3 regions of the Clostridioides sp. LIBA-7602 genome follow, and region 2 is predicted to be linked to each of the others. Evidence: riboswitches for the same ligand, from Rfam matches in the RefSeq annotation. Region 2 holds a riboswitch; each other region holds the start of a gene.
What was found. Region 2 has a riboswitch for S-adenosylmethionine ahead of metK (methionine adenosyltransferase). Riboswitches for the same ligand answer to the same signal wherever they lie in the genome.
Positions count from the first base shown of each region.

Region 1: another riboswitch for S-adenosylmethionine. It lies ahead of ACTG45_RS08610 (MetQ/NlpA family ABC transporter substrate-binding protein); the one in region 2 lies ahead of metK (methionine adenosyltransferase).
Region 3: another riboswitch for S-adenosylmethionine. It lies ahead of ACTG45_RS06030 (homoserine dehydrogenase); the one in region 2 lies ahead of metK (methionine adenosyltransferase).

Region 1 is NZ_CP196991.1:1,797,330-1,807,850, reverse strand. It holds gene lplA (lipoate--protein ligase) at 1-906, shown strand, start outside; SAM riboswitch class I at 997-1,102, shown strand; gene ACTG45_RS08610 (MetQ/NlpA family ABC transporter substrate-binding protein) at 1,214-2,011, shown strand; gene ACTG45_RS08605 (TerD family protein) at 2,114-2,713, shown strand; gene ACTG45_RS08600 (putative bifunctional diguanylate cyclase/phosphodiesterase) at 2,779-4,638, opposite strand; gene ACTG45_RS08595 (siderophore ABC transporter substrate-binding protein) at 5,107-6,075, opposite strand; gene ACTG45_RS08590 (iron ABC transporter ATP-binding protein) at 6,157-6,912, opposite strand; gene ACTG45_RS08585 (iron chelate uptake ABC transporter family permease subunit) at 6,909-7,865, opposite strand; gene ACTG45_RS08580 (ABC transporter permease) at 7,855-8,808, opposite strand; gene ACTG45_RS08575 (dipeptidase) at 9,064-10,044, opposite strand; gene ACTG45_RS08570 (DUF819 family protein) at 10,103-10,521, opposite strand, start outside.
Region 2 is NZ_CP196991.1:178,289-188,809, reverse strand. It holds gene celB (PTS cellobiose transporter subunit IIC) at 1-556, opposite strand, end outside; gene ACTG45_RS01240 (PTS sugar transporter subunit IIB) at 595-921, opposite strand; gene ACTG45_RS01235 (PTS lactose/cellobiose transporter subunit IIA) at 947-1,255, opposite strand; gene ACTG45_RS01230 (BglG family transcription antiterminator) at 1,396-3,309, opposite strand; gene ACTG45_RS01225 (ComF family protein) at 3,643-4,425, opposite strand; gene recD2 (SF1B family DNA helicase RecD2) at 4,428-6,647, opposite strand; gene ACTG45_RS01215 (YkvI family membrane protein) at 6,908-8,005, opposite strand; gene metK (methionine adenosyltransferase) at 8,324-9,517, opposite strand; SAM riboswitch class I at 9,654-9,757, opposite strand; gene yyaC (spore protease YyaC) at 9,946-10,455, shown strand.
Region 3 is NZ_CP196991.1:1,244,866-1,255,386, forward strand. It holds gene ACTG45_RS05980 (transglutaminase-like domain-containing protein) at 1-480, shown strand, start outside; gene ACTG45_RS05985 (FprA family A-type flavoprotein) at 711-1,904, opposite strand; gene ACTG45_RS05990 (TIGR03960 family B12-binding radical SAM protein) at 2,223-4,067, shown strand; gene ACTG45_RS05995 (TIGR03936 family radical SAM-associated protein) at 4,069-4,770, shown strand; gene ACTG45_RS06000 (Rne/Rng family ribonuclease) at 4,788-6,209, shown strand; gene rplU (50S ribosomal protein L21) at 6,310-6,621, shown strand; gene ACTG45_RS06010 (ribosomal-processing cysteine protease Prp) at 6,636-6,953, shown strand; gene rpmA (50S ribosomal protein L27) at 6,967-7,257, shown strand; gene obgE (GTPase ObgE) at 7,368-8,645, shown strand; gene ACTG45_RS06025 (YhbY family RNA-binding protein) at 8,675-9,043, shown strand; SAM riboswitch class I at 9,135-9,241, shown strand; gene ACTG45_RS06030 (homoserine dehydrogenase) at 9,344-10,521, shown strand, end outside.

The DNA.
Region 1 (10,521 bases), 1.6 Mb from region 2:
GACTTATTTATTTTATGGAGGAATGAACCTTCTATAATTGTTGGAAAAAATCAAAATACACTTTCTGAAATAAATTTAGAATATATAAAAGAAAATTCTATACCTGTCGTTAGGAGACAATCTGGTGGTGGAGCTGTATTTCACGATTTAGGAAATATAAATTTTACATTCATAGCTTGCAATAATAATAGCTTTAGTGATTTCAGAAGATTCACTCAACCAATAATAGACTTGCTTAAAACATTAGATGTCAACGCTGAATTTTCTGGAAGAAATGACCTTCTTATAGATGGTAAGAAATTTTCTGGAAATGCCCAGTACAACTACAAAAACAAGGTAATGCACCATGGTACGTTGTTATTTTCATCTGAGATAAACGACCTTTCAAAAGCTTTAAAAGTAAAGCCTATAAAATTTGAAGGAAAGGGAATAAAATCTGTAAAATCTCGTGTAACTAATATAAGTGAACATCTAAAATCTAAAATGGATATACTGGAATTTAAAGATGCAATCATGGATTATTTATCTAAAACTAATATTGATAATACTAATTATTGTTTAAGTAAGTATGACATAGAACAAATAGAAAAACTTACTAAATTAAAATATGAAACTTGGGATTGGAACTTTGGTAATTCACCAAAATATACTCTTTCAAATGAGTTAAAATATTCTGGTGGAAATGTTGAGTTTAATCTAAATGTTGATAAAGGCATAATAACAACTATAAAATTTTTTGGAGATTTTTTTGGAAAACGTGATGTTTCATTTGTGGAAGACAAACTTGTTGGCACAAAGCATGAAGAAAATGCTTTAAGAAATGTTTTAAATTCAATTGAAATAAATGATTATTTCTTAGGTGCTGATACTGATATTTTAGTTTCTGGAATCTTAGGTGTTAAATAGAAATACTAAAGATTTTAAAATATTTATAAAATTGTGTTTACATATATAAAAAATCATGATAATATTTATAACATAATTAAAAATTGATACTTCTTATCCAGAGTGGTGAAGGGACTGGCCCTATGAAACCCAGCAACCAGTATATTTTTATATACATTGGTGCTAAATCCTGCAGTATTATACTGAAAGATGAGTCTAAATTAGCTTTTAAAGCCTGAGTTTAAACTCAGGCTTATTTTATTTTGCAGTGTGATAAAAGAGGGTATTTTATTTTTAACTAATCAATCATATTCAGGAGGGAATTTATATGAAATTCAAAAAATTATTAAGTTTATTATTATGTCTAGTTTTCACTTTATCTATAGTTGGATGCTCTAAAGCTAACGATGACAAAAAAATTGTTGTTGGTGCTACTTTAGTACCAGGTGGAGAATTATTAGAAGAATTAAAGCCACTTATCGAAGAAAAAGGTTATACCTTAGAAATTAAGAATTTTGATGATTACATACTTCCAAACGAAGCTTTAAATAATGGAGAAATTGATGCAAATCTATTCCAACATGAACCTTATCTAAAAGAGGCTGTCAAAGCTAAAGGATATAAAATAATGGCTGGAAAAAAACTATATGTATGCCCAGCAATACTTTACTCTTACAAGATAAAATCTATTGATGAATTTAAAAAAGGAGATACAATTGCAATAAGCAACAATCCATCTTCTTGTTCTAAAGACCTTAGATATCTTGAAAGTATTGGGCTTTTAACTTTACCTAAAGATGATGGACTAGTTAGTCCTAAAGATATAATCGAAAATCCAAAAGGCATACAATTTAAAGAATTGGATATTGCTCAGATTCCATCTTCTCTTCCAGACGTAACTGCTGCATTTATAGATACTACATACGCAGTACCTGCTGGTCTTGATGCTAAGAAAAATGGACTTTATACAGCTCCTATAAATGATGAGTATGCAAATCTTTTGGCATTTAGAACTGAAGATAAAGATAGTGAAAAAATTAAAGTTCTACAAGATGTTCTTACATCAGATAAAGCAAGAAGTATAATTGAAGAGAAATACAAAGGAATTGTAATTCCTGTTTTCTAGTATATTTAGTATAATTTTAATATTATTATTCTAATCTTGTTGAATATTGACTTGTTAAGTGCTACCATTTAAGTAAATCTATGTTTATGGAGGAAGATTACTATGGCTATAGAATTAAAAAAGGGACAAAAAATAAACCTTACAAAAAAAGAAAATAGTGATTTAGGTGAAATCTTAGTTAATTTAAATTGGAATCAAAAAATACAAAAAAAAGGTTTTTTTGGCTCTCTAAAAAGCAGTAATATAGATTTAGATTTAGGTTGCCTGTTTGAAATGAAAAATGGTGTAAAAGGTGCTGTACAAGCATTAGGTAATTCTTTTGGTAGTTTAGAGAATCCCCCTTTTGCTCAATTAGATGGAGATGACAGAACAGGTAGCAATACACAAGGAGAAAATATAAGAATAAATGGTAATAAAATAAAAGAAATAAAGAGAATACTTATTTATGCTTTTATCTATGAAGGTGTAGCTAATTGGTCTGAGGCTGATGGAATTGTAACAATCAAACAAAAACAAGATTCAGATTTAGTTGTTAAACTTGATGAACATAAAAATGGCTATAACATGTGTTCAATAGCATTGATAGAAAATGTAAATGATGAGACATTCAGTGTTGAAAAAGTCATTAAATACTTTAAAGGCCATAAAGAAATGGACAATGAGTTTCATTGGGGCTTAAAATGGGTTGCAGGAAGAAAATAAGTACATTATCAAGAGACTATGAGTAAATTCACTCACAGTCTCTTTTTTTTATAATTATTTACTTTCTAACTATTATGAACAAATTCTTTATCCAATATTTCTTCAAATTCTAACATGGGCATTGGTCTATAAAATACAAATCCCTGTACTAAATCACATCCAACATCTTTTAGAAATTCAACTTGTTCCTTACATTCAATACCTTCTGCAACTGTTGTAATATTCAATTCTTTTAGCATATGTATAATATTTTTTATTACTGTTTTTTCTTTATCTTTGTCTAAGCTAGCATTAAAAAACATAGAATCAAGTTTTAAAACATCAAATGGTAAATCTTTTAAGACACCCAAAGATGAATACCCTTTTCCAAAATCATCTAAAGAGCAAGTAAATCCATTTTTATGTAAGTCATGTATAATTTCCAAAAAGTGTTCTTGATTCTCAAAAGCAACACTCTCAGTAAATTCAATTTCTATAGTGTTTTGAGGTATATTATATTTCTTTTTTATCTCTGAATAAGTTTCCACAAAGTTGGTATTATAAAACTGTATTCTAGAAACATTAACTGATATTTGAACAAATGGTTTATTTTCATCTAATCTCTTTCTAATCCATCTACAAACTTCTTCAAAAACATACTTGTCTACCAAACCAATAAAAAAATCCTTTTCCAGTATTGGAATAAATATTGCAGGAGATATGATACCTTTATCTGGAGTCAACCAACGTACTAAAGCTTCTGCACAATCTATCTTTTGATTATGTAAATTAACTTTGGGTTGAAAATAAACTATAAATTCTTTATTTTCAATGGCTTCATGTATTCTACTTTTGATTGTATTTTCTTCAATCATTTTTTTACGAATATTTTCATTGTAAAAAGCATAATTAGTACCTGGTTTATTTTTAACAGTTTTTTGTGCAAAGTTTGCTCTATTTATTAAATCATCTATGTTTAGTTTTTCAATTACATCTTCAATACAACAAATTCCACTGACAATCGTAATGTTATATTTGTTTTTAATTTCGTTCGTAATATTAATCAGTTTCTCATCTACAACTCGTTGTCGTATCACTAAGTCTGCCTTATCCACATAGCACCTTAAAGCAATAAATCTATCTGCAATTTCCCTTGCAAATATCTCATATTTTCCAATATCATTCATCATAAGATTAGCATATCGTTTTAATATCATATCACCATAATCATATCCAAATATGTCATTAATGTATTTAAAATTTTCAAAATCAATATAGAATACAGCAAATTTCTTGTCTTTATACTTATAAATATTTTGATTTGCATCTAGCTTAAACTTTTCTATAGTATTTGCTCCTGTGAGCTCATCTTTATACGCAATGTTTTTTAAATCTACATTTAATTTTTCCAAACTAATCAATTTTCTATTGTATTGTATAATCAATATAATCCATGCTAACATACCTATAATAGATATAATGATTATTAAAGTCATTAGATAATCACTTTTCTCTTTAGAAAAATTTTCTATTTCAAACACTGTATTATTTGCAAGATAAAAAAAGTCTTCACTTGTGTCTAATAAATGATTGTTTTCTTCATTCATTCTTACTTTTTCTATTTCACTATTTAAATCTTTCCACTTTTTTTCTAGTAAAAATAAATAATCGTTATATGTTTTGCAATCGGTAACTACCAAACCGTACTTTCCATCCCCTGTAATTAATTCATGTAAAATTCCATCTATATAGTCGATTAACTCATCATTTGGTTGATTGTCCATCTCTAATTTGCTTAAACGTTGACTCGCTCCACGGACGATACCAACATAATTAATTAGTTTTCCATAGTCCGCAATATTACGAATCAATTTAATCGAAATGGAGCTTATAGAAATTAATAAAATAAATAAGACTAAGATAGTTACCCTCAAAACTCTCTTCATAAAATACCCCTATCCTCTATGTAGTTTTTCATGTATTAGATATTCTTTATAATCAACTCAACAAAGTTGTGTATAATCATTTTTTCAAATAAGAAGCATGAAATTCCAATAAAAATTTCTATACAATTAAGATATAGAAATGCTTATTTTACATAGTTTATTTTTAGTATTATATCTATTTACAAAAACGTTTTTATAGAAATCACTCTTTTTTTAGATACAGTTTATATTACTTTTAGTTATAAAACTCTGCTTAAAATTATATAATTGCGACAACCTATATATCTATATAATTCAATTATATTTAAAAATTATTCTTTTTGTCTAGTATAACTTTGTATTTTATTATATTTTGAATATATTTATATTATTATAATTCACATTATTATTTAAACTATAAAAAATCAGCCACTTTAAGTGGCTGATTAAATAGCAATAAATAAAACATGTTCATCGTAAATAATAGACTTATTTATTAACTGCTTGTGACGCATCATCTATCATTTTATTTAAAGAAGTTAGACCTCCATCATTTACATACCATGTTGGCGAATCTAAATATATTATGTTATCATTTTTATATGCATCCATAGATTTTATTACATCATTGTTTAAAACAGCTTTTGCTGTTGAGCCTGCTTTTACATCACTACCTGTAGCTATTCCTCTATCTATAACAAACATAACTTTTGGATTTTGTTTTGCTATATACTCAAAAGTAATGTTTTGACCATGACTTGATTCTTTTATATTTTTATCTTTATTTTCAAATCCAAAACTCTTGTATAATACACTAAATCTTGATTCTTCACCAAATACACTTAAATTACCTTCATTCACCATTAGCGTTAAAGCATTTAAGTTTTTTTCTGTTACTTTTTTATTTAGAGCCTCTATCTTTTTTTCAATTTTACTAAATTCTTGATTAGCTTTTTCTTCTACTCCAAATATTTTTCCTATTTTATCTATATTATTTTTAACAGAATCCAAATACTTCTTATCATCTTTACTTGTACTTATTGTTGGTGCTATTTTTGATAATTGCTCATAAAAATCTTCTTGTCTTCCATTTATTATAATTAAATCTGGATTTGCTGACTTTATACCTTCTAAATCTGGCTCTTTCAACCCTCCTAAATCTGCATACTTTTCATCCTTATATTTTTCTAAAGATGTTGGTAAGCTTGACTTTGGAAGCCCTACTAAATTCTCCCCTACACCTAATGCATCCATTGTATCTAGAGCTGAATAATCAAATACTACCACTTTCTTAGGGTTTAACTTTACATCTGTTTCTCCCAAGCTATGAGTTATCTTTATAGTATCATTTGAATTTTCTAATGTCTTAGGCTCATTTTTTTTACCTCCACCTAATGCAAATACTGTCACTAATCCTACTATGGCTACTGCGGCTACTATCGCTACTTTTTTATTCATGATGATATCTCCCTCTTTCTTGTTAATCTCTATTTTAATTTGAATTTATTATAAGGTTTATTTATTTTTATATATCATAATTTAGAAATAAATACAGATTCGATTTCCATTTATATGTTTAATATTAAAGCTCATTTCGTAAATATCTTCTAAAACTTTTTCATTGACTATCTCGTCTGTACGACCTACTTTCTCAATTTTTCCATTTTTTAATGCAACTATATTATCTGAATAACATGATGCAAAGTTTATATCGTGCATTACTAATACTATAGTCTTATCTAGGTCATCACAAAGACCTCTAAGCACTTTCATCATTTGAACTGAATGATTCATATCTAAATTATTAAGTGGTTCATCAAGCAATATGTACTCTGTATCTTGAGCTATTACCATTGCTATATAAGCTCTTTGTCTTTGTCCTCCACTCAATTCATCTAGATACTTATGTTGTATATCAGTCAATTTCATATATTCTATCGCTTCATCAATATACTTTTCATCCTCTTTAGTTAGGTTTCCTTCACTGTATGGAAACCTTCCAAATCCAACCAGTTCCCTTATTGTGAGTCTTAAAGTTATATTATTAGATTGTTTAAGAATAGCTATTTTTTTGGCTAATTCTTTGTTGCTGTAACTAGTTAAGCTCTTTCCTTCTATTATTACCTCTCCACTATCACCTCCTATAAGCCTTGTTACTATTGATAATACAGTACTTTTCCCAGCTCCATTTGGCCCTATAAAAGATGTTATTTTTCCCTTTTCTATATTAAAAGAGACATCCTCTACAACATTTTTATTCTTATATTTTTTAAATATATTTCTTATCTCTATCACCTATTTGCCCCCTTTAACAATAACTGAATAAAGTAAATTCCTCCTATAAAATTTATTACTACACTTAAAGTAGTATCAAATTTAAATACATGCTGTATAAAAAATTGACCAATTATTAATGTAATCATTCCTATCAACATGGAACCAAAAATTAAATATGTATGCTTATACGTTTTAAAAATTTCTCTAGTTATATTGGCAAGCAAAAGTCCTAAAAATGTCATTGGACCAATAAGTGCTGTTGATATTGAAACTAAAATTGCTATTAGTATTATCATCTTTTTAACTACTTTATCAAAATCTACACCTAAATTAATTGCCTGCTCTCTACCTAAAGATAATACATCCAAATACTTTATTTCGTCATATATAAAAGGTATTATGGCAATAATTATTATAAATGCTATTAAAAGTACATTAGTATTTATATTATTTAAACTTGCCATTATGCTAGTTTGTAAAGCTAGAAATTCATTTGGGTCTATCATTACTTGGATAAATGTTGTTGCACTTTTAAATAATGTTCCAAATATCATCCCTACTAGGACTAAAAAGAAAATATTATGTTTATTTTTCTCAAACAATGTCTTATATAATAACATTGAAGCTCCAATCATCATAGTAACATTAATAATAAAATTATAATTCTCATTAATAATTAAACTACTAGTTGAGCCAAATATGAATACTATTATAGTTTGAATCATTACATACAATGAATCCAATCCCAGTACACTTGGTGTCAATATTTGATTATTTGTAATTGTTTGAAACACTACAGTGGTAAATGCTATACATCCTCCACCTAATATCATAGCAAGTATCTTTGGTATCCTCTGTGATAGTGCATAATCTACATTATTCATGTCTATACCATAAATTATAAAAAGTGCTATTGATATTAATAATAATGTGCTAATAAAATAAATTTTTTGATTAAGACTAAGCTTCATTTATATTCCTCCTTAGTATTAAATAAAGGAATAGCATACTTCCTATAACTCCAACTGTAAGTCCTATAGATATTTCATATGGATAAATAACTATTCTTCCAAAAATATCACATATAAGCACAAATATAGCTCCAAATAAACCAGTATACCATATGTTCGCTCTTATATTATCTCCCATATATAAGGACACAATATTTGGAACTATTAGACCTATAAAAGGTATATTACCAGCTGTAACTACTACACATACTGTGACAAGTGCCACTATTACCAAACCTATATTAACAACTTTTTTATAGCTCAGACCTAAATTTGTTGCAAAATCCATACCCATACCAACAACAGTAAATTTGTTTGCATAAATATATGCTAATATTATAAGAGGTATTGTAATATATAATACTTCATAATTGCCTTTAAGTATCATAGAAAAATCGCCTTGCATCCAAGAACTTACATTTTGACTCAAATCATATTTATATGCAATAAAATCAGTCATAGAGCCTATTATATTTCCAAACATTATACCTACTAATGGCACGAATATTATATTTTTAAATTGCAACTTTCTTATTATTCTCATAAACATAAAAGTCCCTATAAGAGAAAATATAAATGCTATTATGGTCTTTGTAAAAATAGATGCAGTTGGTATTAAAAGCATACAGATTACTATACCAAATTGAGCTGCATCTATTGTAGCTCCTGTTGTAGGTGATACAAATTTATTTTTACTTATCTGTTGCATTATAAGACCCGCTATACTCATCCCTACACCTGCAATCAATATACTTATCAATCTTGGTATTCTACTCATGATAAATATCATAAGTTTATGCTGATTTTTTGCAAATATATGCATTATATTTATATCTTCGGCTCCTATAAATAAAGAAAAATAAGACAAAATTATTATTCCTATGACTAAATACCTTTTTTTCATTCTCCCTCCTCAAAAACTATTCTTCATTTAAAATGATAATTATTATCATTTTTTACTTTTATAGTTTATCAATAATAATTATCATTGTCAATATGTATATATATTTGTTTTTTACATAAAAAATGTTACTAGAATTGAAACTCCTAGTAACATTAAAATTTAATTTAATAAAATAAATTATAAATGCTAATTTAAATATGTAAGTATTCCCATTAAATATAATAAATATTTTGTAAATTTAAGTTATTTATTATATTATTTTAATATATTTCTAAAGAGTCTATAAAAATTACCACTAGAAATTAAATCTATATCTCTTTTTTTATAACCTCTATTTTCAAGTTCTATTATTATGTTATGTGCTGTATGTGTACTTTCAAGACCATCTACACTTGGGATACTGGCATTTTCAGTAAAAGAACCTATAGTCTCTACTCCTAAGTAATCACTAAAATCAAAACCAAAAGATACATGCTCTATACCTATGAGATTTACCATGTAATCTATATGGTCAACTAAGTGTATCAAATCTTGCTTCTTTGGATTACTATTAGTAAACCCTCTAAAACTATTTATTCCTACTAATCCACCTATCTTTGAAATTTCTTTTAATTGATTATCGGTAAGATTTCTTTTAGCATCACATAAGTTTCTTGCATTAGAATGAGAGGCTATTACTGGTTTACTTACAATAGACATCAAATCCCAAAATGACTTCTCATTTAAATGTGATACATCTACTATCATTCCCAATTCTTCCATCTTATTTACTGCTTTTTTCCCTATCTGAGTTAAACCTCTGTTTTTATCTCCTAAACAACCTGTAGCAAGTTCATTTTGCTCATTCCAAGTTAATGATGCATGTCTTGCACCGACATCCTTATAAAAATAATCTATCAAATCTATATTTTTTCCAATATGACTTAATCCTTCAATTCCAATTAAAATATTTATTTTATTTTCACTTATACCTTTGTTTATATCAGAATATCTTTTTACTATATTTACAATATCTTTCATATCTTCAATTTCATCTTTTATAGAGCTTATAATTTGTTTAACTCTTTTTTCAGGTTCTTTATCATATGGAGGGTCTATCCATATTACAAAAATAGCTCCTTCTATATTTGCTTTTTTAAAATTATCAAGATGAATTCTTCTAAATACATCTTTCTCCCCGTTGAGTCTTCTTATTGTTACATCTGCCCAAGTATCTGAATGTCCATCGAAAATCATAACAACCTCCAGTTAAATAAAAGTCTTTCTTAAAATAAACTTTTTAGTTCATATAGAATTATATTAAAATATTTCCTACTAAAAGGCCAAAATAATTGCCAACTATATATCCAAATGTTCCAACTATAAGTATTGGTCCTACTAGTTTAGACCATCCTTTTGATATTGCCATAGCTGCTGCTGTTGTAGGCCCACCAATGTTTGCATTAGATGCAAGAATAGCTTCTTCTAAAGTAAACTTAAATATTTTGGCAACTATAAATGTAACTAACATGTTTATCAGTACCATTATTCCACAATATAAAAGCAATAATGGTGATTTTTGGATTATTAATGTTATAGAAGCAGGAACACCTACTACCACAAAGAATATATAGATTAAAAATGTACCTATCTCTTGTGCTCCTTTTATATCACTAAAGAATTTAGGCATAAATGTAGCAAATAACATAGTCAAAGTAGTTATTATTAAATATT
Region 2 (10,521 bases):
TTAACGCAGCAAATGATTTTGATACAGTTGGAGGAACTCCATCTGGCATTTTTAATGTCCATCCTTTTTTGACAACTGCTGCAAACAATTTTACAGAAGTTATTGCTGTTATCATACCTACAAACATTCCTTTAGAACCCATCCACCCTAGTGGTATACCTGTTACCATATAGACTGATGTTGTTCCATCTGGTGTATATGGTATCACAAATGGTGTTACTATAAAAAAAGCAACTATTGCAACTGCCGCTGATGCTATTGGGTCTACATCTATTTGTTTTGCATAAGAATATCCAATTCCTAAAACTGCAAGTAGAGTCATTACTTCAAATGTTGCTACAGTTGGTTGTTGTAATTTGACAGCCCAATCTGAACCAAAAATTTGACCTACAAATTCATCCCATCCTTTTATCGGAAAATTTGCTACTAATAAAAATAATGAACCTATTATTAATAATGGTGATGATACTAAAAAACCATCTCTAATTGCAATTAATAATTTATTTTTACCTATTTTCTCAGCCAATGGCATAAGTATTCTTTCCAATTTATTCATCTATCCACCCTCATTTCCAATTATTTTCTATTATGATTCTATGCTTGTTTAGATTTTATTAACTTTATAGCAAGTTTTAATACTTTTTCCCCATTCATAGTTCCATAATCAGCTTCATTTATTATATCTATAGGTTTACCTTGAGTTTCAAACTTTGGTTTTAATTCCTTTAACATGTACTTAACTTGTGGTCCTAATAATATACAATCTGGATTCTTTTCTTCAACTATTTTATCAATTTCTGCGATTGGGAATGCTTCTACTTCTATTGGTAAATTATGCTCATCTGCTACCTTCTGCATCTTACCTGCAAGCAAACTTGTTGACATTCCAAAACTACAAAATAAATATACTTTTCTTTTCATTCTTTTAAATCCCCCTTAATTCTTTTTATTTTAATTTTTGAATTTCTTTTCTTAATATAATCATTTCTTTTATAAGATTTCTCTCACTCATACAAGTCATCAAATGGTCTTGAGAGTGAATTAATAAGATAGATATATCTGACTTATTTCCTCCAGCTTCCTTTTGTATAAGTTCAGTTTGTACTTTATGTGCTTTTAAGATTTCTTCGTTTGCACTTTCAACTAATTCATCTGCCTTTTTAAAATCGTTTTCCTTTGAACAGTTAAGAGCTTCATAAAGCATGGATTTTGCATTACCAGCATGAATTATAATCTTTAAAACTATTTCTTCCATTTTTTCCTCCTAAATTGCTTCTCTACTTTTAGCTAGTTTATATCTTACAAACATATAATATCGTATAAAATCAAAAAAACATGCACAACTTTTTCCATCACCTGGAAAATTTTGTGCTTATCCATAAATCACTATGAATTTTATATAAGAATATCTTTTACTTTTGCTATATCACATTTACTTAGAGTATCCAACATACCTTCATCTTCTGTTAGATTAGATATTTCTTTAAATAATTCTCTAAATATTTTTCTGTCATCATCCTTTTTATAAGCTAATAAAAGTATAATATTTATATCTTTTCCATTTCTAATTTTTATTGGTGTTTTTAATCTTGCAAAACATAATACAGATTGCTTTATATATTTCATGTCTCCATGAGGGAATAGTATTCCCTTTCCAACATTGGTTGGATATGATTTTTCTCTTGTTATAATAGATTCTAAATACTCCTTTTCTGCATAATGCTTTTCAATCAATAAATTAGTTAAATATGTTATGGCTTCATAAATATCATCATGATCTAACTCCCTTATTAAATAATCAGACATCATTAATCTGTTCATAAATTTATATGAAGTATCTTTTTCTTTTATTTTATTTGTAAATTCTTTGAGCTTATTCTCATCTTCATCAGTAAATAATGGAGTTGTTATGAAAATTGGCTTTTGAATATTTTCATATTCTTGAAATGCAATTATAAAGTCTATTGTTTTGTCAAAGTTATCTCTTTTTAAATCTTCCTCTCTTAGTGTTTCAACAATTTCTATAGTATCAAATCTCTTTTCTATTTTTACTTTTAATAGCATACTCACTCCAAAACTAAATGGACATACAATGCTTGCTCTCTTATTTGATTCTCTTTTATTATATTTCCTTTCTAGAGATGTTTGAAAGTGAAGTGTAAGATAACCTATTTCATCTTCAGTTATTTGTTTTCCTTTTAATTCAATTTCTATTGAATTTGATATTACTGTATATAAAAAACAAAACTTAGTTTTTATATTATCTAATAGTGGGTTTTCCAAATAAACATTACTTTTCATTTGGTGCATTGTAACATTTAAATGGCATATTAATTGCTCATAAAGCAATATATCATTATTGAAATTTATTCCTGATTCCTCTGACACTAAATTTATAATTTTTCTTGTATACTCTGCTAATTCTTCATTTAAATATAGTGCTTTTTTAGTGTTACTACTGTTTATCTGCTTATTCATACCAAATATTAAAGATTCTATAAATAATTTTTCTTCATGATTTAATACTATAGATAAATTGGATTTTAATTCATCTTCTATATGTAAAATAAGCATTTTTAACTTGAGCTCTTTCTTAGTATTTAATACTTTCAAAGAATTGCCTAGCCTTATTCGTATTGTATTTATAAGTAAAAATAGCATCAGTTGTCTGAATGATATATCTGTAAGTCTTATATCCATATTATCTTCTATAGTAGACATTATATTTTTGACAATTATTATATCTACTATATGAAAATATTCTATCTCATCTATGTTTAGCCTGTATTTATCTATGTATTTAAATAAGAATGATACTAACATTATCCTTATATCTTTCTCATCCCCTTCAACGCATATACCACTACCTTTTTTGGTTGAGACATTTAAGTTATAATTATTTAATGCCACTGATAATTTACTTATTTCTTCTCTGACAATATTTTTATTTATGTACAATTTATTAGATAAATCATTTAAAGTGACTTTTTTATTGTTACAAAGTAGTAGATTTAATATCTCAACTTGCTTATGAAGCTCACTATTTACTCTTTTAACTTCACCTCGTAACTTCTGATTTACTAGTATTTTATCTGTATCATCTCCACTAAATTTGACTCCTATATTAGGTTTTCTTTTTATATAAGCATTACAAAAAGTAGATAACCATTCATCAATATATTTGCAATCATTTCTTATTGTCCTTTCTGAGCATTCAAAATCATTGGCAATCTCATTGACATTTATAAACTCTTCTTTTAATAGCAATGTTGTTAATAAGTTTTCTTGTCTTTTGTTCAAATATATCACCTCTTTATGACTTAGCCTTAATTTATTATATACAAAAAAGAGCTACACATAAAAGTATTATGCTAGCTCTCTTTAATATGATATTTAGCTGACCTGGTTTTTGACCCCACACTCGCCTACTGGAGGGTTCGCTTGGGTTCGCCGCACTACTACTCTCTCTCGATTTTATTATCGGTAGGTCTTACTTCTAAGCCGCACCATGATCATTAACCCAATTTTTAGTGTTAACTTACGTGGATCCTTTTGCCTGCGACTGGCTTGGACTTTCAACCACAGACCTAAATATCACTTATTCATTTTAATATTTTAAATTAAAATTGTCAACATATAAGATTATTCCATAACATAATTATCACTTGCTCTTGTCAGTAGAGTCAATACAAATACCTTATTAGCACCAGATAACTTTAGAAGTTTAGAAATTTCATTTGTTGTCAAACCTGTAGTAAATATATCATCTATTAAAAGTAAATTTTTATCATTTATTAATTTTATATTTTCTTTAACTTCAAATACATTTTTTAGTTCTTCTTTTCTTTCTTTTTTGTTTAATTTATAGAGCATTCTTGTATATTTTTTTCTACTTATACAATCTAATAATGGAATATTAAGTATCTTACTTAAATTAGACGCTATTTTTTGTGCTTGATTAAATCCCCTTTTGTTCAACCTTTTTTTATGAAGTGGAACAAATAGTATATAATCAAATTTTAAGTTTTCCAAATACAATTTTTCTTTCATTATCTGAGCTATATACCTAGCCATAAATGTTTTTTGATTATATTTTAGTCCTAATACTATCTTTTTGCTTACATCATTATATTCAATGCAAGATATAGATTTATCAAAATAAAAATCTTTATTAAAACAATAGCTACAGTCTTCAAAAAACTCCTTTTCAATTGAATGACGTGTTATTGGTTTTCCACATTTCATACAACCATCTTGTATAAAATTCATTTCATTAAAACAGCTTTTACATATTGAATAAGTATTTGTTTTCTTTATGGATTTATCACAAATTATGCAACTTATATTCTCAGGATATATAAAATCCAGACATTTATTAATCATGTTTTGTAAACGCTTAATAAAATTATCATTGCATATTTTCATATTTATTCTATCAACAACCCTTCTCGCTTAAATTTATTCAACTTATATCCTAAATTTGAATACCTTTGGTTCACTCTATTATTTTTTATCATATATTCAAGATACTTTACATCTCCAACCAATACAACTAATTTTTTTGCTCTTGTTACAGCTGTATATAATAAATTACGGCTAAGTAACATGGGAGGAGCCCAAGTTATTGGTAATACTACAACTGGAAATTCACTTCCTTGACTTTTATGTATTGTTGTACAGAAACTATGGTCAATTTCATCTAATTCATCATATAAATAAGATACAATTTTAGTTTGGTCAAATAATACATATATAGTTTTCTTATCTTTATCTATATGATAAACATATCCTATATCTCCATTATAGATGCCTTCTCCACTTTCTTTTTGGTCTTCTGTTTCCCATTTTTTTGTATAGTTATTTTTTACTTGCATTACTTTATCGCCTACTCTAAAGAGTCTTTTAGAAAAACTCTCTTCAACTTTAAATTTTTCTTTTTTGTTAAGATACTTTTGTAACTCTATATTGAGATTAGTAACTCCTAACTCTCCTTTTCTCATTGAAGATAAAACTTGTATGTCTTTTAATTTATCAACTTTATAAAATTTAGGTAATCTTTCATTAACTAATCCTATTATTTCATTTAATATTTCTTCATTGGTAGATTTTCTTATAAAAAAGAAATCTTTCTCTTTTGTATTTAAATAAAGCGGCTCTCCATTATTTATTTTATGAGCATTTACAATTATCATACTCTCTTGTGCTTGTCTAAATATTTCATTTAATTTAACCACATTTATAATATTAGAATCAATCATATCCTTAAGTACATTTCCAGCTCCTACAGAAGGTAGTTGGTCACTATCTCCAACCAAAATTACTCTTGTTCCTATCTTTATAGCTCTAAGTAGATTGTACATTAAAATTATATCTACCATTGATACCTCATCAACAATGATTACATCTGAATTTATTGGGTCTTCTTCATCTTTAAAAAAAGTTAAATCATCATCTGTTGAAAAACCCATTTCTAATAATCTATGTATAGTTTTTGCTTCTTTATCAGAAGTTTCACTCATTCTCTTTGCTGCTCTTCCCGTCGGAGCTGCTAAGGTCACACTTTTACCATTATTCTCAAATATCTCTATGATAGAGTTAATAGTGGTTGTCTTACCAGTCCCTGGGCCACCAGTTATAATTAATACTCCACTATTAATAGATTCTTTGACTGCTAAAATTTGTTTTTCTGCTAACTTGATTTTTTTATCTTCTTCTAAAATATTAATTTCACTATCTATATCTATTTTCAAGTCTTCAAATTCATACTGTGATAATTTTACGATTTGACTACATACTCCATTTTCAGCTAAATAATATGGCATAAGATATATAAGATTTTCATTGTTTACTTTCTCTATATGTATTTTTTGGTTATAAACTAACATCATTATACACTCTTTTATTATTTCTCCATTTAGCTCCAATAATTTTTCCGAATCTTGTATTAGAACATGCTCTGGTAAATATGTATGTCCATTGCTTAGAGATTTATTTAAAGTGTATAAAATTCCCTGACAAACTCTATCTTTAGAATTTTTATCTATGCCAATTTTATTGGCTATACTATCAGCCACCTTAAATCCTATTCCTCTTATATCTTCAGCAAGTTGGTATGGATTTTTATTTATGACTTCTATTGCACTGCTTTTATATTTCTTATATATTTTTAGACAGTAATTTGGCGTTATTCCAAAAGGAGATAGTTCTATTATGATGTTTCTAAGCTCTCTGTCTTCTTCATAACTTTTTACTATTTGTTTTACCTTTTTACTCCCTATACCTTCTACTTCTTGTAGTCTTTCTGGTGAATTTTGTATCACATTTAGTGTATCTACACCAAACTTATCAATTATTCTCTTAGCCATTTTTTCACCAATACCATGTATCATTCCAGAAGATAAATAAACATAAATTCCTTCTAAGGATGATGGTGTCACTGGCATAAAACTATTCACTTCAAACTGAGTACCATAAATTTTATGGTTTACCCATTTACCTTCAACTTCGATACTCTCTCCAATTGCCAAAGTAGGCATACATCCTACAATTACAATTTCATCCTTTTCATTTACCAGATGAGCTATTGTATATCCATTGTCCTCATTTTTAAAGACTATTTCACTTATCATTCCTTCTAATTTTTCCATTTTTATCTCCTAAAAATACTAATACTCGCTCCATTTAAGTTAGTATATTTTATATGTTAGACTATGATAGTTCTAGAAAAGTTTTTATACTTTTATACTTAACCTAATTTCCAACTATTATACATTTTATCAGAAACAAAAAAAATGTGCATCCAAAAAATATGGCACCTTAGAAAACAGGTACCATATTTTAATAACTATTTTATTTTAATTACTTCATGTGTAAAGTACAAACTAAATTTCATAAATTTATTCTAATATTAACTTATCTCAGATTTATTTTCCTTATACCCACTGGTTTTAGTAATTCTTCTATAAAGCATACATAGTAAAATCAAAATTCCCATGTAACCTGTATACGGATATAGTGTTCCTACTAGCTTATCAAATGGCAATAGACCTCCTATACATGCTAGTATACTTACTACTATTGTTATCATTCTAAATTTAGGATGGTCATCCTCTACAAATCTATTAGTTACTGACCATAATAGTGGTACAGCTGTAGTGTATATTCCTAATAAAAGAACTACTGAGAATAAAATACCTATTATTGGAGATATCTTATCAGCTAAATAAAGTGCTGGTATCTCTTTTGTATATATATTTCCTATGTCTGAAAGTAATGCTAAATTCATCATTATAGCTGCTGCCATAAGAGCTACTCCACCTATTATACCACCCCACACAGCATCTTTCTTATTTACTGCAGAAGAACCCATTCCTGTCAAGAATGTTATTACTATTATTACATTATAACAAGTATAAAGCACACCTGAGAAATACCCACTTGATGTAGCAGTTTTAATGTTTAGACTATCAACCATAGCTCCAGCATTTGGTAAAGCATCAATATTACTACACAAACTAATAGCTCCTACTAAAAGTGTAAATATTATTATTATAGGACCTATATTACCTAGTATTTTAGAAAGCCTTGTCAAACCTAAAGAAACAGTTATTAGGGAAACGATTGCCATACCAATCCTACCTACATATGGATTTAATCCATAGTACTCTGATAATGTAGCTCCTGCTCCTGCAATCATTATTACTAATGTTCCAAATAAAAATAGTGGTCCAAACCATTCAAAGAATGTGCCAAGATATTTTCCACAGTATACTTGATAAATCTTTATTGGCTCCTTAAGCTTCAATTCTCTTCCTTTATCTATAACTTCTGCTCCAAACCATGAAAATAATACCATAGATATTATTCCACCTATAATACCAGCATATCCATAAAACGTAAAAAATTGCAGTATTTCTTGACCAGTTGCAAATCCAGAGCCTATTACAGTAGCCACATAAGCTCCAGCAAAACTTATAACAGTTTTAACATTTATCTTGCCTGACATACATTACTCCCCCCTAATTAAAATAATTTTTTAAGTGTAAGTTTATTAAGATTATATTAGACGTATTATTGTGATATTTCAATATATTTTTAATAATTTAACAGTAGTTAACACATTCTTAACCAGTTTTTAACATATATCCTATAATATGTATCAATTTGCCATAATATTATAAAACAAAATACACTAATCTAATTAAATACTGTTTGTTTATTATATGATGAGAAATTTACATTTATTAAAAATATTTAATCTACAATAAAAAAACTGTTAGAAAGTAATCTTAAAATTACATTCTAACAGTCTCTTAGTTAAAAATTATTCACCTAGAGCATCTTTTCTTAATTGCTCAACTTTGTCAATTTTTTCCCAAGGTAAATCTATATCAGTTCTACCAAAGTGACCATAAGCAGCAACTTTTTTGTAAAGTGGCTTTCTTAAATCTAAGTCTCTTATTATAGCTCCTGGTCTTAAATCAAAGTGTTTATTTACTAATTCAACAAGTTTTTCTTCTGAAACTTTACCTGTCCCAAAAGTATCTATAAATATAGACAGTGGTCTAGCTATACCTATAGCATATGCAAGTTCTATCTCACATTTATCTGCAAGGCCAGCTGCAACAATATTTTTCGCAACATATCTAGCTGCATAAGCAGCAGATCTATCAACTTTTGTAGGGTCTTTTCCTGAGAAAGCTCCTCCACCATGTCTAGAATATCCACCATAAGTATCTATTATTATTTTTCTTCCTGTAAGACCTGTATCTCCTTGAGGTCCTCCTATAACAAATCTTCCTGTTGGATTTATATAAATTTTAGTTTCTTCATCAAGTAATTCAGCTGGTATAACCTCTTTAATAACATGATTAATTATATCTTCTCTTATTTTATCATTTGATACTGTTTCACAATGTTGAGCTGATATAAGAACTGTATGTACTCTTACAGCTTTATTTCCTTCATATTCAACAGTAACTTGAGTTTTTCCATCTGGTCTTAAATAATCAACTAAACCTGTCTTTCTAACTTCTGTAAGTCTTCTTGATAATTTATGAGCCAAAGATATTGGAAGTGGCATTAATTCTGGAGTCTCATTGCATGCAAATCCAAACATTATACCTTGGTCTCCAGCTCCAACTTTTTCTATTTCTTCTTCTATCTCTTCTCCAGTCTTGCTTTCTAGACCTTCATCAACTCCCATAGCTATATCTCCAGATTGCTCATCTATAGAAGTTATAACTGCACAAGTATCACAGTCAAATCCATATTTTGCTCTTGTATATCCAATCTCTCTTACTGTTTCTCTTACCAGTTTAGGAATATCTACATAAGCAGATGTACTTATTTCTCCTGCTACTAAAACTAATCCAGTTGTAACTGTAGTTTCACAAGCTACTCTAGATTGTGGGTCTTTTTCTAATAATGCATCTAATATTGAATCTGATATTTGGTCACATATCTTATCAGGATGTCCTTCTGTAACTGATTCTGACGTAAATAAATGTCTTGCCATTTTTATTCCCCCTTATACATTCTTAATTTTTATTATAGGTTTTACCTTATTTTTAATTTTAGAAATTTTACTCAAAATAAAAAACCTCTCCTTTATAAGAAGAGGTTAATAATCGTAATTGTATACTAATTAACTGACCTCATCTTTCAAGACTTTTGTCTTGTAGGAATTAGCACCTTTTCCCATTTGGGTGGTTGCTGGGCTTCACAGGGCCTATCCCTCAGCCGCTCTTGATAAGGTAATCAAGATTTAAGTTTTGTTTTACTTTACTAGCTTACTATTTTTTTAAAATTTTGTCAAGATTTTTAGTCATATTTTTCCCATACCTTTTTTTGTAAGACAAATAAAATATTATCTCTATCTGAAATTTAAAGTTAGGTCTTTTTACTGTTTTTTATTCATATATTTTTTTGAAGGGGGTGTTCCTATTGTATTTAGCTAAAGTAAATTACAGCGATGATGATGTTATACAGATGCTAAGTTCAGTTCTAAAAACTATAATTAATGAAAATACGATTGTTGTTTGCATAGGAACAGACAGGGCTATAGGTGATACTTTAGGCCCTTTAGTTGGAACAATACTTAAGAACAGTAAATTTAAATACCCCGTTTACGGTACACTAGATAACCCTATTCACGCCTTAAACATATATGAGTCTTTAGATACTATAAAAAATACACATATGCAAGGTAACTTCTTGGCTATAGATGCTTGCTTGGGGTCGCAGAGTAACATAGGTAATATACAAATTAGAGAAGGACCTATCCTGCCCGGAAAAGGTGTTGGCAAAAAACTACCTCAAATAGGAAATTATTCTATAGTGGGAATTGTAGATAAAATTGATGAAAACAATAGACTTTCATTTAATAATATACGTCTTAGCTTTATATTGGACTTAGCTGAAACAATAGCTTTAGCTTTATTAGTATCCACCTAAGTCCAATGTGAAGTAACCGATAAAATTCTTTATATAAAAAGGTAGATATTTTAGAGTATCTGATTA
Region 3 (10,521 bases), 1.1 Mb from region 2:
AAGACAGCATATCCAGCTGTTGGAGCAGTAAATACTCAAAATCCGCCAGCAAAAGCTGGGAAGCACACTATGCTAGCAGATCAACAAGGGGCAATACTTAATGAAGTTTATGGAAATAATATGAAGCCAAAAAATGAAATGTATGAGGGTCTTTTGTGTAGTTCAATTGACTCATCAATAAATACAATTAAGTTTACAGGTAGTAATTCAAATTTAGACCCATCAAAGCATACGGTTTCTGTAATAGGATTTATGAAAACACCATATGGTATGTTTGCATTAGCACCAAATAGTAAACCTGTTGAATATCCTTTTGAATATGATAAGCCATTTTCTTTAGATTTTAGTGGTAAGAACCGTTCTGCGGCAGAATTGTCAAAATACTGTAAAAAAAATAATATAATTATTAAAGTAGAAATTGGTGAAAAAGGATCTAATTCTGGAATAGGGCTAGTAGCATACGCTAGATACGTCCGTTAATACTAATATACAAATAGAACATATCATTATAAATAATGCAACCTCTCGCTGAGGGTGTATTTAACATTATTATGTGAAACAAAAAAGAGATTTTCGACCTCTTTAAAAATTTAAAAAAGGAGTTGAACTTAAAATTAGATTAGAAAAAATCAATTTTGAGACAACTCCTTTTTAATTTATTTTTGGATATAAAACTATTTAAATTAAATAATTTTGTTTGTGATTAATGATTATTTAACTAATTTTGCAAATTCTGCACCAAATGCCATACAGTCTTTTAATGTTTCTTCACTAGGGAAGAATTTTTTCTTAAGAGATTCTACAGGCATTTTAAATGACATAGCTTTAAGTAAAGTCTCAGCCATAGTTATACCTTCACCACTCCAACCGAATGAACCGAATACTCCTGCTATCTTGCCTTGATTAGCCATTGGGTCTATAACAGAGAATAAATCCCACATAGGTTTAACCATAGTTTTGTTTATAGTTGGAGAACCTAATAGTATTACCTTTGATACTACTAATGTATCGTGCATCTCTGTTAATGTCATATCTTCTAAATCATATAATTCAGCTTTTGCGCCTTCTGCATCAAGACCTTCTTTTATCTTTTTAGCCATTTCTAAAGTATTGCTATAAGCTGATAAGTAGAATATAGAAACTTGGTTTTGATTTGTTGTATTAATAGCTTCTGTAGACCATTCAACATATCTTTTAACAGCAGCCATTGGGTCTTTAGTAAGCATTGGTCCATGAGAAGTTAATATAGTATCAAATTCTATGTTCATTCCTACAACCTTATCTACAGCACTTAAAACGTGCTTAGCAAATGGCTTAACTATACAGTCATAATAGTGTTTAGCTGATTTTAGGTAATCTTCACTGTTTACTACATCTGCATCAACACTTGCAAAGTGACAACCAAATGCATCACAAGTTAAAAGAGTCTTGTCCTCTTCAATGTAAGTAAACATTGTATCAACCCAATGTAAGAATGGAGCAGTTATAAATTTAAGGTTTCTTTTACCAATATTTAAAACTTCACCATCTTTTATTACATGACAATTAAAAGGTCTATTTATTTGACCATCTAAGTATAGTTTAGCAGCTTTAGTACAATAAACTTCTATATTAGGATTTAAATCTAATAAGTACTTTAAACTACCAGCATGGTCTGGTTCTGTATGATGAATTACAACATAGTCAATCTTAGCTATATCAGTAACTTCTGATAGATTACTTAAGAATTCATCTTTAAAATTTGCTTTTACTGTGTCAAATAAAACCGTTTTTTCGTCCTTGATTAAATAAGAGTTGTAAGTTGTCCCAAACTCAGTTTCCATTATTATGTCGAATACTTTTAAACCTTCATCTACTACGCCAGTAAAGTAGATATCTTTTTTTACTTCAAAAACTTTACTCATTTTTAACCCTCCTAAAATTTATCATTATACAAGTAACATACCCCATTTTGGGGTTAATGAAACAAAAGATGTCATTATAAGTCATATAAAACAATAGTTTATGTTTATAATATATCATATTTGATAAAAAATCTGCATTTTAATAAAAATTTAATGGAAAATATTATTAAATATTTTTTAGACATTCTATTTTGTGAATAATATAGGTTTTAAATTCAATATTTTAGTTATATTTTTGATAGAAAATATTTTATCGTGTATAATATTACTTATAAATAAGAATAAAAATAAAGAGCTTGTTTGGAGGAATTTGGATAAATGAATAAAGTAGACTTGAAAAAAATCTTAAAAAAAGTAGAAAAGCCTGCTAGATATCTTGGAAATGAAATAAATTCAATTCATAAAGATACTAGTAATAGTGAATTGATAAGATACGCACATTGCTTTCCAGATTTATATGAAGTTGGTATGAGTCACTTAGGAAGTCATATATTATACGATGTAATAAACAAAGATGAAGATGTATTTTGTGAGAGAGTATATTCTCCTGCTGTTGACATGGAAAATATAATGAGAGAAAAAAACATACCATTATTTGCATTAGAGTCAAGAGAGCCTATAACAAACTTTGATTTTGTTACTTTTACACTTCAATATGAACTTTCATATACTAATATCTTAAATATATTAGATTTAGCAAATATACCAATATTAAAAAAGGAAAGAAAACTGGAAGACCCATTTGTAATGGTTGGTGGCCCTTGTGCCTATAATTCTGAACCTTTAGCAGATTTTGTGGATGTAGTAATATTAGGTGAAGGTGAAGAGGTCAATTTAGAAGTAGTAAATGAGTATAAAGGATGGAAGGAAAATAAAACGACTAGAGAAGATTTTTTATATAAAATATCAAGTATAGAGGGAGTATACATACCAAGTTTTTATGATGTTAAATACAATGAAGATGGTACAGTTCAAAGTGTAACTCCTAATAGAGATGGAGTTCCTAAGAATCCTACTAAGAGAATAATAAAAGATGTTGAAACTGTAGACTATCCAGAGAAACTAATAGTACCTTATATAGATACTGTTCATGATAGAATAGTGTTGGAATTATTCAGAGGATGTACAAGAGGATGTAGATTCTGTCAAGCAGGTATGATATATAGACCAATAAGAGAAAAAAGTGTTGAAAGACTTAAAGAAATATTAGATAAATTAGTTAAAAATACTGGATATGATGAAATATCATTATCATCACTTAGTACAAGTGACTATAGCAAATTATCTGAGCTTACTGATTATTTGGTAGACGAGTATGCTTCTAATAATATAGGGATTTCTCTTCCATCTCTTAGATTAGATAACTTCTCAATGGAAATTGCTGATAAAATACAACAAGTAAGAAAGTCTGGACTTACTTTTGCTCCAGAGGCGGGAACTCAAAGACTTAGAGATGTTATAAATAAAGGTGTCACAGAAGAAGATTTGGAAAATGCAACAGAAAGAGCTTTTGAGATGGGATGGAATAGTGTCAAACTATATTTCATGATTGGTTTACCAACTGAGACTTATGATGATTTAGATGGAATAGCTAAATTAGCATATAAGGTTATTGATATTTACAGAAAAGTAAATGGAGGTAAATTAAAGAGAAGTTTTAGCGTTACAGTAAGTACTTCTACATTTGTACCAAAGCCATTTACACCTTTCCAATGGCATGGACAAGATACTACAGAAGAAGTAGTTGAGAAGCAAAGACACTTAGTAAATAAATTGAGAAACAACAATATAAAATACAATTACCATGATTCAAAAACTAGCTTGATGGAAGCTGTAGTAGCTAGAGGGGATAGAAGGATAGGAAAAGTTATATATGATGCATTTAAACTAGGTGCAAAGTTTGATGGATGGGCAGAACACTTTAATTTGGATATATGGAAGGAAGCTATGGAAAAAAATAATCTTTCTATAGATTTTTATGCACATAGAAATAGAACTTATGAAGAAGTATTTCCTTGGGACCATATAGATGTAGGTGTTAATAAAAAATTCTTAATTAGAGAAGATGAGAATGCTAAAAAAGAAAAAATCACTTCTGATTGTAGACATAATTGTAATGGCTGTGGAATAAATATACATGATATAGGAAGGGGGCTTTGCTAATATGAGTAAAATAATAAGAGTAAAATTTAAAAAGGAAGGCGATATGATATATATATCACATCTTGACCTTCAGAGATTATTGCAAAGAGCATTTAGGAGAGCTGAAATAAACTTATCACATTCTCAAGGGTTTAATCCTCATCCTAAAATGAGTTATGGTAATGCTTTGGCTTTAGGAACAGAAAGTCAGGGAGAGTATGTAGATATTGAGATAGAAGAAGATGATTTATCAGTAGAGGAGTTCTTAAGTAAAGTATCAGTTCAACTTCCAGATGGAATAGCATTTATCAAAGCAAAAGAAATTGATAGACAAACACCTTCTCTTTCTTCTGTGATAGATTATGGAGAATATCTGTTTAATATAGAGTTAAAAAGACCTCTAACTAAAGAGTTTGTAAAAAGAAAAGTAATTGATTTTATGAATAATAAAGAAATAATTATAACAAAAAAGAATAAAAAAGGGAAGATGGTAGAAGTTGATATAAGACCTATGATAAGAACTTTTGATGTTTTAAATTTAGAAGATGAATATATTACTCTTACCGCTACTATAGCTACAGGTTCAAAGACTAATTTAAATACTAATATACTTATTCCAAAAATATTAGAGATGTTTGAATTGAATGTTGACCCATTAGATGTTGATATATTGAGAAGAGATTTATATGTATTAGAAGATGGTGAATTAGTGACTCCTATGTAGGCTCGAGAGGTGAAGTTGTGAAAAAGATAGTTATCGAGTCCTTAGTAGGGTCTCAGAAAACAGCAGTACTTGAAGATGAAAGGTTAGTAGAACTTTTTGTTGAGGATAATTTAAATAAAAAGACTGTATCCAATATATACCGTGGAATTGTAAAAAAAGTTATACCAGGAATAGAAGCTTGTTTTGTAGATATTGGCTTTAAAAAACTTGCTTATTTACAATTGAAAAAAGGAAGTACTATAAAATCTGGTCAAGATATTCTAGTGCAAGTAAATAAAGAAGAAATAGGAACTAAAGGTGCAAAATTAAACACTGAAATTAGTATTTCTGGAAGGTATATTGTCTATATACCTTCCAATGATAGAACTACAATATCGAATAAAATTACTGATGAAAAAGAAAGATTTAGATTAAAAAAAATTACTAAGGCAGTAAATAAAGAAAATTTAGGCTTAATAATAAGGACTGAGGCTCAAGGTTGCACTCATGATGAAATAAAAAAAGATATAGAAGAGTTGAAATTAAAGTATGAAAACATTTTAAAAGAATATAAACTTGGTATTGGACCAAAATTATTATATAAATCCTTAGATTTTGCAACTAAATATGTAAAAGATAATGTGAATGATGATATTGAATCTATAATTACTAATAGTTATGATAGATATTGCGAACTCAAATCTATTTTGAAGGGAATAGACAATACTTATGTTGATAAACTATGTCTTGAAGAAAATAGAGATGTATTTGATTTATATAGGATAGAATCTCAAATAGATAAGTTACTAAATAAAAAGGTATGGTTAAAGAGTGGAGGTTATCTAATAATTGAAAAGACAGAAGCTCTTACAGTCATAGATGTAAATACAGGTAAGTTTGTTGGAACTGGCAAACTTGATGAGACTGTTTATAAAACTAATATTGAAGCTGCAAAAGAAATTGTAAGGCAACTTAGAATTAGAGACATAGCTGGAATAATAATAATTGATTTTATTGACATGCATAAAAAGAAGCATCAAAATGAAGTTTTACACCTCTTAGAGGAAGAATTTAATAAAGATAAAAGAAAAGCTGAAGTGTTAGGTATGACGAAGCTTGGTTTAGTAGAAGTTGCAAGGCGTAGAGAAAAAGAGTCTATTGATAAATATTATCTAATGTCTTGTCCATGTTGTGATGGTGCACAAACGATAAAATCTATACATCATATGGTAGATGGTATTGAAAAAGAAATTATGAGAATAAGCGAGCATACAGTCTATAAAAATGTAATAATAGAGTTTAATGATTTTATTTTTGAACAAATAAAAGAATATTATATGGATATAATTGATAAAATTGGTGAAAAATATAATATAAAGATTTCTTTAAACTCAAATGCTACATTAAAACACAATAAAACTAATGTTATTTTCGATAAAATAGTTGACAATAAAATGTAAATATTTTATAATTAATAATTGTAATGCCGCACAGTAAAGGTCTAAATCTTCAAATGAAGTACCTTGTACTGGCGAGTTTGAGGCCGAGGAGGTGTATTTAATGTACGCTATAGTAAAGACTGGTGGGAAGCAATATAAAGTTTCTGAAGGTGATGTATTATTCGTTGAAAAATTAGAAGCTAACGCAGGTGATGTTGTTACTTTAAACGAAGTATTAGCTTGCTCTAAAGATGGAGAATTAAAATTAGGTTCTCCAGTAGTAGAAGGAGCATCTGTTCAAGCTAAAGTTGTTGAACAAGGTAAGGCTAAGAAAGTTATAGTTTTCAAGTATAAAGCAAAAAAAGATTACAGAAGAAAACAAGGACATCGTCAATCATACACTAAGATAGTTGTAGAAAAAATAAACGCTTAGTTGTTGGTTAAGTTATGATAAAAGTAAAATATTATTATAATGATGATTTCTTGATACAAGGTTTTTGTTTAAAGGGACATGCTGATTTTGCTGAAATAGGCTATGATATAGTGTGTGCTGCAGTTACATCTAATGCTATTGCAGTTATAAATTCTTTAGACAAATTACAAAAGATTGAATTTGAAAAAGTAGTAGGAGAAGAAGGTCATATAGAATGTATAGTTAAAGATATACATATAAAAGATGCACAATTATTACTAAATCACTTTCAATTAGCGGTTGAAGAAATTAAACGGGAATACCCAAAAAATATAAAAATTTTAAAAAAGTAGGGGGTGACTCCATATGTTAAACATGAATTTACAATTATTAGCATCTAAAAAAGGGGTAGGTTCTTCTAAAAATGGTAGAGATTCTATATCTAAAAGATTAGGTGTTAAGAGATTCGATGGGCAATTAGTAACTGCTGGAAGTATAATAGTTAGACAAAGAGGAACTAAAATACATCCAGGAACTAATGTTGGAAAAGGTAGCGATGATACTTTATTTGCATTAGTTGATGGTACTGTTAAATTCGAAAGAAAAGACAAGAAGAGAAAAAAAGTTAGTATATATCCAGTAGCAATAGCTGAGTAATATACATAAAAGGAGTGTTGAGGCACTCCTTTTTCTTATAGTACTGATGAATTTATAATAGTGTTTTTGGTAATGCTAATTAAAAGTTTTTAATTAAGTAGGTGAAGAATTTGTTTATAGATAAGGCAAGAATATTTGTTAAGGCTGGAAATGGTGGAAATGGTTCGGTAGCATTTAGAAGAGAAAAATATGTTCCAGCTGGTGGACCAGATGGCGGAGATGGTGGTCGTGGAGCAAGCATCATATTTGAAGTTGATTTGGGTCTTAGAACTCTAATGGACTTTAAGTACCAAAAAAAATATCAAGCTCAAAATGGTGGCGACGGAAGCAAAGGTAAAAGAGCTGGTAAAAATGGAGAGAACCTAGTATTAAAAGTACCAGCAGGTACAGTAATAAGAGATGAGGCTACAGGTCTTGTATTGGCAGATTTAAAGAAAGAAGGAGATATAGCTGTAGTTGCAAAAGGTGGTATAGGTGGTAAAGGTAACCAACACTTTGCAAATGCAGTAAGACAAGCTCCAGCTTTTGCAAAATCTGGTACAGATGGAGAAGAAAGATGGGTAACTCTTGAACTTAAAATGATAGCAGATGTAGGTCTTTTAGGATTTCCTAATGTAGGTAAATCAACATTTCTATCAGTGGTAACTAAGGCTAAACCCAAAATTGCAAACTATCATTTTACAACACTAACACCAAATCTAGGTGTCGTTCAAACTAAGTTTGGAGATAGTTTTGTACTTGCAGACATACCTGGAATTATAGAGGGTGCTTCTGAAGGTATAGGATTAGGGCATGAATTCCTAAGACATGTAGAGAGAACAAAGGTATTGATACATATTGTAGATATATCTGGACTAGAGGGTAGAGACCCTATTGAAGATTTTGACAAGATAAATGACGAACTTAGATTGTACAATGAAAAGCTTTCAAAGAGACCACAAGTTGTTGTTGCAAATAAGTTTGATATACTAGAAGATGAAAGTAAGTTTGATACATTTAAGAATGAGTTAGAAGGCAGAGGATATACAGTATTTAAAATATCTGCAGCAACTCGTCAAGGAATAGATGATGTAATAGCCTATGTCTCTAAACTTTTAAAAGAAGTAGAAGATGTGGAACTAGTTTCAGAAGAAGAAATGTACAGACCAGAACTTGATATTGGTACTGAAGAAGAATTGAGTATAGATATTGAAGATGGTGTGTATGTAGTTACAGGTAAAGCACTTAGAAGAATAATGTATTCTGTAAATTTTGATGATATGGAATCTCTTCAATATTTCCAAAAAGCTATGGAAAGTCAAGGTGTGTTTGATAGACTTAGAGAAATGGGAATAGAGGATGGAGATGTAGTTAGAATTTACGAATTGGAATTTGAATTTTACAATTAATTTTAGTATAGGATTATAGAGGTGAGGATATGTTAAAAGGAAAACAAAGAGCGTATTTAAGATCTTTGGCAAATACTTTAAAACCTACTACACAAATTGGTAAAGAAGGTGTCACAGAAAGTTTCTTAGAGCAATTAGATGATATGTTAAGAGTTAGAGAATTAGTAAAAGTTACTATACTAGAAAATGCAGGTCTTGATGCTAAAGAAACTGCTAATGCAGTATGTGAAGCTTTAAGAGCTGAATTTGTGCAAGCTATTGGTTTTAAATTTACTATTTATAAGAGAAATGTTGAGGAACCTAAGATACTTTTCCCAGGACATGAACAGGCAAAAGCCAAGGTTAAAAATAATAATGTTACAAAAAAAGGTAAACCAACTAAAAGAGCAGCTAGATAATAGTATATATTCTTTTAGTAAAATAAGTTAAAAAAATAGTGACAATTGGCAAAAATTGTATTATACTATTAAACATAAATTTAAATTAGCAATCTTATCAAGAGAGGCAGAGGGACTGGCCCTATGAAGCCCGGCAACCAGTATATTTTATTATACATTGGTGCTAAATCCTGCAGCAGTTATGCTGAAAGATGAGTATAAACCCGTCATATGGCTTGAGTTTATACTCAAGCTTTTTTAATTAGTATATTTATACATATAAATAATTTAATATAATCAAAATGATGGGGGTATGTAACAGTGAAGATAGCAATATTAGGGTATGGAACAGTAGGAAGTGGATTAATTGATTTAATAGAAAATAATACTTCAAAAAGAGATATAGAAATAGTTGGAATTTTAGTTAAAAATAAAGAGAAACATAAGTCTAAAAAGTATTTTGATAAGATAACAACAGATATAGAAGATATATTTGATAAGGATATTGATATACTAGTTGAAGTAATTGGAGGATTGAATCCAGCTTTTGATTATGTAACAAGAGCATTAAATAAAAAAATACATGTAGTAACAGCCAATAAAGACTTGCTTGCAGAGAGAGGTAGCGACCTTATAGAATTAGCCAATTTAAATGATGTTAGCATTAAATTTGAAGCATCTGTAGCAGGTGGTATTCCAGTTTTAAAGCCATTGATAGAATCATTAGAAGGTAATAATATAAAGAGTATAAATGCTATTTTGAATGGAACTTGTAATTTTATATTATCAAAGATGTATGATGAAAATCTACCGTATGATGTAGCTTTAAAACAAGCACAAGAATTGGGATTTGCAGAAGTTAACCCAGATGCAGATGTTTTAGGATATGATAGTGCTAGAAAACTATCTATATTATCTACTTTATCTTATGGAAAAATAGTATATTGGAAAGATTTATTATTAGAAGGAATAACTTCAATAGATGAAAAAGATATAGAATACGCAAAAAAATTAAATTGTAAGATAAAATTAGTTGCTAGAAGTAAGTATGAATCAGGAGAAGTAAGTGGGTTTGTTAGACCAGCATTGGTTGATAATGATAATATGCTTTCAAAAATAGATAATGAGTTTAATGTAGTGATTCTAGTAGGTGATTCAGTAGGTGAACTTTCTTTTGTGGGTAAAGGAGCTGGAAGAGGTGCAACAGGTAGTGCTGTCTATGCTGATATTATAGATATAATAGATAATAGAAATGCAAATATAAAATCTTTCTCAAAAGGAAAGTTGGATTTAAGTGGACTTATAGAAGATGAATGTAGTGCTGTAGTTAGATTTGATGGATATGATAAAGATGGAATTTTAAAATGTTTAGATAAATATGTGGATAGCTATGACATTATAGATGATGAAGAACTAGCGATTTTTGTAAATGCAAATTCAGAGCATAAAATTGATAGACTTTTGGAAGATGTAAAAAGAAATAATTATAGTAAATCAGC